DNA from 2 places in the Streptomyces durhamensis genome. Region 2 is predicted to be linked to the other one. Evidence: riboswitches for the same ligand, from Rfam matches in the RefSeq annotation. Region 2 holds a riboswitch; the other holds the start of a gene.
What was found. Region 2 has a riboswitch for glycine ahead of gcvT (glycine cleavage system aminomethyltransferase GcvT). Riboswitches for the same ligand answer to the same signal wherever they lie in the genome.
Positions count from the first base shown of each region.

Region 1: linked by a shared signal. The riboswitch ahead of gcvP (aminomethyl-transferring glycine dehydrogenase) and the one ahead of gcvT (glycine cleavage system aminomethyltransferase GcvT) in region 2 are both predicted to bind glycine.

Region 1 is NZ_JNXR01000057.1:9,309-12,708, reverse strand. Features, by position in the region: gene gcvP (aminomethyl-transferring glycine dehydrogenase) at 1-1,599, opposite strand, end outside; glycine riboswitch at 1,774-1,868, opposite strand; gene IO33_RS0141495 (PRC-barrel domain-containing protein) at 1,988-2,359, shown strand; gene IO33_RS0141490 (DNA polymerase IV) at 2,281-3,400, opposite strand, start outside.
Region 2 is NZ_JNXR01000033.1:41,355-44,754, forward strand. Features, by position in the region: gene IO33_RS0135660 (enhanced serine sensitivity protein SseB) at 1-252, opposite strand, end outside; gene IO33_RS0135665 (AAA family ATPase) at 364-1,032, opposite strand; glycine riboswitch at 1,211-1,308, shown strand; glycine riboswitch at 1,309-1,420, shown strand; gene gcvT (glycine cleavage system aminomethyltransferase GcvT) at 1,465-2,583, shown strand; gene gcvH (glycine cleavage system protein GcvH) at 2,699-3,076, shown strand; gene glyA (serine hydroxymethyltransferase) at 3,091-3,400, shown strand, end outside.

The DNA of each region.
Region 1 (3,400 bases), on a different contig from region 2:
CTGGCCGAACTCGGGCCAGGTGACCGGCTCCATCTCCGTGGTCGCGTTGAGCTTCATGGTGCAGGAGCCCAGCGGGATCATGCCGCGGTCGAGCGCGTAGTCGCGGTCGGCCAGCCTGCGCAGGTAGCGCAGCATCGCGGTCTCGGAGCGGTGCTGGTGGAAGACCGGGTGGGTCAGGTAGACGTCGGTGCGCAGCAGCGCCTCGGGGAGGGTGTCCTCGGCGGTCGTGTCGAGGGCCTCGATGTCGCCCTCGACGCCGAAGGCGGAGAAGACGGCGGCCAGCTGAGCCCGCTTGGTCGTCTCGTCGCAGGCGAGGGAGACGTGGTCGGCGTCGACGAGCCGCAGGTTGACGCCGCCCGCCCGGGCGGCGGCCACGACCTCGGCGGCCCGGCCGGGCACGCGCGCGGTGAGGGTGTCGAAGTAGGCACCGTGGACGATCTCCACACCGCCGGCCTTCAGGCCCGCGGCGAGGATCGTGGCGTACCGGTGCGTGCGCCGGGCGATGGCCTGCAGGCCCTCCGGCCCGTGGTAGACGGCGTACATGCCGGCCATCACAGCGAGCAGCACCTGCGCCGTGCAGATGTTGCTGGTGGCCTTCTCCCGGCGGATGTGCTGCTCACGAGTCTGCAGCGCGAGCCGGTAGGCCTTGTTGCCGTCCGCGTCGACGGAGACGCCGACCAGGCGGCCGGGCAGGCTGCGCGCGAACTTCTCGTGCACGGCCATGTAGCCCGCGTGCGGACCGCCGAAGCCCATCGGCACACCGAAGCGCTGGGTCGTACCGACGGCGATGTCCGCGCCCAGCTCGCCCGGCGAGGTCAGCAGCGTCAGCGCGAGCAGGTCGGCGGCCACGGTGACCAGGGCGCCCAGCTCGTGCGCCTGGTCGATGACCGGCTTGATGTCCCGTACGGCACCGGAGGCGCCCGGGTACTGGATCAGTACGCCGTTGATCTCGCGCTCGGCGATCTCGGCCGGAATGCCCTCGCTGAGGTCGGCGACGACGACCTCCACACCGGTCGGCTCCGCGCGCGTCTCGATGACGGCGATGGTCTGCGGCAGCGCGTCCGCGTCGATCAGGAACAGGCCCTTCTTGTTCCTGCCCATGCGCCGGGACAGGGACATCGCCTCGGCGGCGGCCGTGCCCTCGTCGAGCAGAGAGGCGCCGGAGGTGGGCAGACCGGTGAGGTCGGCGACCACGGTCTGGAAGTTCAGCAGGGCCTCGAGCCGCCCCTGGGAGATCTCCGGCTGGTACGGCGTGTAGGCGGTGTACCAGGCCGGGTTCTCCATGACGTTGCGCAGGATGACCGGCGGGGTGAAGGTGCCGTAGTAGCCCAGGCCGATCATGGAGTCCAGGACCTGGTTGCGGTCGGCGAGCGAGCGCAGCTCGGCGAGGACCTCGGCCTCGGTGCGGGCGCCCGGCAGGTCGAGGGCGTCGGCGTTCTTGATCACATCCGGGACCGCGGCGGCGGTCAGCTCGTCGAGGGAACCGTAGCCGACGTGCGCGAGCATCTTGGCCCGCGCCTCCTGGTCGGGCCCGATGTGGCGCTGTTCGAAGGGGATACCCGCTTCGAGTTCCGAGAGCGGAATGCGGTGGGCGGTCATTGCGGAGGCCTCCTGGTCTGACGCGACCTTCGAAGGGCACCACGGCGCGGGTGCCCGGACGGCCTCCCCCTCTGTCATCTCAACCTGAGAGCTTCACCGGGTACCCGAGGGCCCCGGCTTTCACCGTCGGTGAGAGCGGAAGCCGTCGACACCCGCCCTGCTTTCCAGAGTGACCTCGTCCGTGCGGTACGTGAGCCTGAGAGATTCCGGGGAGGATTTGCTCCTTCGGCGCCTCCGAGGTGGTCGGAGGACTCTCCCGCACGGGGTCAGCAGCCGCTGTCAGCCTACCAGCGAGGTCAACGCCCGAGCCTTCGAGTGGCCGCCTCCCTGAATGTGCTCTTTCGTAGTGCTTACGGATGTGTTGCGACCAAGTGGAGGGAGAGGGACCGTGCAGACCGAGATCGATCCGCGCAACCTGATCGGCCGCAAGGCGTTCGACCGCACTGGCACCAAGATCGGCACCGTCGACGAGGTCTACCTCGACGACGCGACCGGTGTGCCCGAGTGGGCGGCCATACGCACCGGCCTGTTCTCCCGGGACGCCTTCGTCCCCCTGGAGCCCAGCGAACTGGTCGAAGGCTCCCTCCACGTCCCCTTCGACCGCTCCCTGATCAAGGACGCGCCCGACTTCGGCGTCGGCCGCCACCTCTCCCCCGAGCAGGAACTCCAGCTCTACCACCACTACGGCCTGGACGTGGCCCCACCTCCCGCCGTCCCCGACCACGACTTCGGCAAGCTGGCGGGCTCGGAGGAGGCCTGAGCCCCGGCCGGCGCAACCGCCGCGGGCGGATCGGAGGGACCCGTCACCAACGGCAACGGATCAGCCTGCTCCAGCGCGGGATCGTCGACGGAGAACGTCCGCACCCGCCCCGGCGGGGACTGCGGCGTCTCGAAACGCACGGTCACCCGCCCCAGCCCACTGCCCTGGACCCACCCGGGCCCGTGCTCGGCGTGCCGCACATCCTGCCCGGCGCGCCAGTGCCGTTCGACAGGCTCCGGCCGCTCCACGGCGGCATCGGCCACGGCCTCCTCCGGTACCTCCGCCGCCCGCGCGGGCAGCGCCTGCGCGAACAGGTCCTCCTGCGTGTAGTCGGCGAGCCCGGACACCCCCACGCCCAGCAGCCGTACCCCGCCCGTGGTGTCCACCGAGTCCAGCAGCCGGGCGGCCGCCTCCCGCACGACCGCCGGATCGTCCGTGGGCCCTCTGAGCGTCTCGGAGCGGGTCAGGGTCGAGAAGTCGTACCTGCGGACCTTCAGCACGATGGTGCGCCCCGACAGCCCGGCCTCGCGCAGCCGCCGCACACAGCGGTCGGCGAGCCGCTGCACCTCCAGGCCGATGCGCAGCCGGTCGTGGATGTCCACGTCGTAGGTGTCCTCGACCGACACGGACTTCGCCTCGCGCTCGGCCACCACGGGCCGCTCGTCGCGGGCCAGCGCCATGGCGTACAGCGCGTGCCCGTGCGCCTTGCCCAGCAGCCGGACCAGTTCGTCCTCGCCCGCCTCCGCCAGCTCCCCGACCGTGGTGATCCCGGCTCTGCGCAGATGGTCCCCCGTGGCCGGCCCGACCCCCGGCAGGGTCCGCACCGGCATCGGCCCCAGCAGCGCCCGCTCCGACCCCGGCTCGATGAGCACCAGGCCGTCCGGCTTGGCCTGCTCGGAGGCGATCTTGGCGAGCATCTTGGAGGCCGCGAGCCCCACCGACCCGGTGAGTCCGGTGACCGCCCGGATGTCCGCGCGCAGCTTGGTCCCGGCCAGCCGCGCCGACCGCGCGTCCTCGGCCGTCCCGCCGGCCTCCAGGTCC
Region 2 (3,400 bases):
CGCCGGGACGTACACCTGGCCGCCGAGGTCCAGCGTGGGCAGGTCCAGCGGGCCGCTGTCCGGGCCGCCGCCGCTCGGCAGCGGGATCCACAGCAGGCTGCGCCCCAGCACCTCGATGATCCGGCCGGCCGCGGCGGGTACGCCGAGGGAGGCCGAGAGCACCTCCTCCAGCTCGTTGCCGGGCCAGCCGCCGTGCGGCTGGGGGTGCGCCTGTGCCGGGAAGTCCGCGGGAATGTCCGCCGGGAAGTCCATCTGCCTACCGCCTGCTGGAAACCACTGCTGTGACCATGAAGGCTAGCGGGTGCCCGTGACAGCCCCTCACCCTCCGCACGCCGTCCTCCCACCCGCCGGTCACGAGGCCCCTCACCCGCTGAACTCGATCCGCTGCAGGACGTCCGCCGCGGCACGGTCCAGCAGCACCGCCGAGCCGCAGCCCGCGGGCAGCTCGCCCCGCTCGACCGCGTCGAGCAGCCGGGCGGTCGTACGGCGGTGGCGGCGGAAGGCGTAGCGCGAGACGCCCCGGCCGCGCGTCCGCTGGCCGTCGCGGGCGGTCTGCGGCGGAACGTCGAGCAGGAGCAGACGGAGGGTGCCGCCACGCCGGCGCGCCTCGCGGGCGAGCCAGGCGCGCACCCAGGGCTGGGTGCCGCAGTCGTGGACGACGACGCCCTCGCCGGCGCGCAGGGCGCGGCGCAGGCGGGCGTAGTGGGCGAGGCGGACCAGGGGGCGGTAGAGGGCGTACGGGAGGGCGCGGGGCAGGCGGGTCGCGAAGCGGTCGCGGGCGTCCTGGGAGTCGATGCGGCGGCCGGTGGCCGCGCGCCGCATCAGGGTGGACTTGCCGCTGCCGGGCAGGCCGGTGATCACCACCAGGTCCGCGGGGCCGAAGCGCAGGACGTGCGGGCTGCGGCCGGCGCCCTCGCGCAGGTCGCGCACGACCGGGGCCGGGCGGTCGGCGCAGCACTCGCGGGCCGGGGCGGAGGGCTGCTTCGGCACCGGGATACCGGTGGTGGCGGCGTACGCCGGGGTGCTGGTCACCGTGATCGTCCTCCCCTGTCGGCTCGGTCATCCCATGCCCATCTAATGTAAAGAGAAGGTAATGGACGGTCTTCGGCGGTTCGGTGCGCGTAGTGCCACAGCCCGGTTACAGATGCGGGCCCTGACGGGCGGGGGTGTGGCGTGCAATGATGTGGCCGCCAACTGCATACCGGCCGCTTGAATCCGCGCGGGAGAGTTCCCAGCAGTCTTCGCTGGGGCGCCGAAGGAGCAAGTCCCTCCCTTGAATCTCTCAGGCCCCGTTACCGCGCGGGCGAGGCACATCTGAAAAGCGGGCCGCTGCGACAGTGGCTCCACCCAAGGTGCAAGCCGTGATCGTCCCTGGGCGGTCCTGGCGAACCTCTCAGGTTCCGATGACAGATGGGGAGGAACGACCTCGCCCGTCATGCCTTCGCCCTGGGAGACGACCGTCCGATGAGCAGTACCGAAATCCGTCGTACCGCGCTCGATGCCCTGCATCGCTCGCTCGGCGCGACGATGACCGACTTCGCCGGCTGGGACATGCCCCTGCGCTACGGCTCCGAGCGCGACGAGCACGTGGCCGTGCGCACCAAGGCGGGTCTGTTCGACCTCTCCCACATGGGCGAGATCACCGTGACCGGCCCGCAGGCCGCCGCCCTGCTGAACTTCGCCCTGGTCGGCAACATCGCCTCCGTGGGCGTCGGCCGGGCCCGCTACACCATGATCTGCCAGGCCGACGGCGGCATCCTGGACGACCTGATCGTCTACCGCCTCGCCGAGACCGAGTACATGGTGGTCGCCAACGCCTCCAACGCCCAGGTGGTGCTGGACGCGCTGACCGAGCGCGCCGCCGGCTTCGACGCCGAGGTCCGCGACGACCGGGACGCGTACGCGCTGATCGCCGTGCAGGGCCCGGAGTCCCCCGGCATCCTGAAGTCGGTGACCGACGCCGACCTCGACGGCCTGAAGTACTACGCCGGCCTGCCCGGCACGGTCGCCGGCGTCCCGGCCCTCATCGCCCGCACCGGCTACACCGGCGAGGACGGCTTCGAACTGTTCGTGAAGCCGGAGCACGCCGTGGAGCTGTGGCAGGCGCTGACCGAGGCCGGCGAGGGCGTCGGCCTGGTCCCCTGCGGCCTGTCCTGCCGGGACACCCTGCGCCTGGAGGCGGGCATGCCGCTGTACGGGCACGAGCTGACCACCTCGCTCACCCCCTTCGACGCGGGGCTCGGCCGGGTGGTGAAGTTCGAGAAGGAGGGCGACTTCGTGGGACGCGAGGCGCTCGCCGAGGCCGCCGCCAAGGCCCAGGAGAACCCGCCGCGGGTCCTCGTCGGCCTGATCGCCGAGGGCCGGCGCGTCCCGCGCGCCGGGTACCCCGTCGTCGCGGGCGGCGAGGTGATCGGCGAGGTCACCTCCGGCGCCCCCTCCCCCACCGTGGGCAAGCCGATCGCCATGGCCTATGTCGACGCGGCGCACGCGGCGCCGGGGACCGAGGGCGTCGGCGTGGACATCCGCGGCAGCCATGAGCCGTACGAGGTCGTGGCCCTGCCGTTCTACAAGCGACAGAAGTAGACACTGGGCGCATGGCGTCGCGTGACGTGACCCTGCGCACATCTCCCCTGCTCACGAGCAGGTCCAGCAGTCCCCCCTTCACCAGCACTCCCGCGCGTACAGGAGAATTCAGGCCATGAGCAACCCCCAGCACCTGCGCTACAGCAAGGAGCACGAGTGGCTGTCGGCCGCCGAGGACGGCGTCTCGACGGTCGGCATCACCGAGTTCGCGGCGAACGCGCTCGGCGATGTGGTCTACGCCCAGCTCCCCGACGTCGGCTCCACCGTGGCCGCGGGCGAGACCTGCGGCGAGCTGGAGTCCACCAAGTCGGTCTCCGACCTGTACTCGCCGGTCACCGGTGAGATCACCGAGATCAACGAGGACGTCGTCAACGACCCGTCGCTGGTGAACTCCGACCCCTTCGAGGGCGGCTGGCTGTTCAAGGTGCGCGTCACGGAGGAGCCGGCCGACCTGCTCTCCGCCGACGAGTACACCGCCCAGAACGCCGGCTGAGGAGTCGTAGCCGTATGACCGTCCTGAACACGTCCCTGCACGAGCTGGACCCGGAGATCGCCGCCGCGGTCGACGCCGAGCTGCACCGCCAGCAGTCCACGCTGGAGATGATCGCCTCCGAGAACTTCGCGCCGCTCGCGGTGATGGAGGCGCAGGGCTCGGTGCTGACCAACAAGTACGCCGAGGGCTACCCGGGCCGCCGCTACTACGGCGGCTGCGAGCACGTCGACGTCGCCGAGCAGATCGCCATCGACCGGATCAAGGAGCTGTTCGGCGCCGAGTACGCCAACGTCCAGCCCCACTCCGGTGCCTCCGCCAACCAGG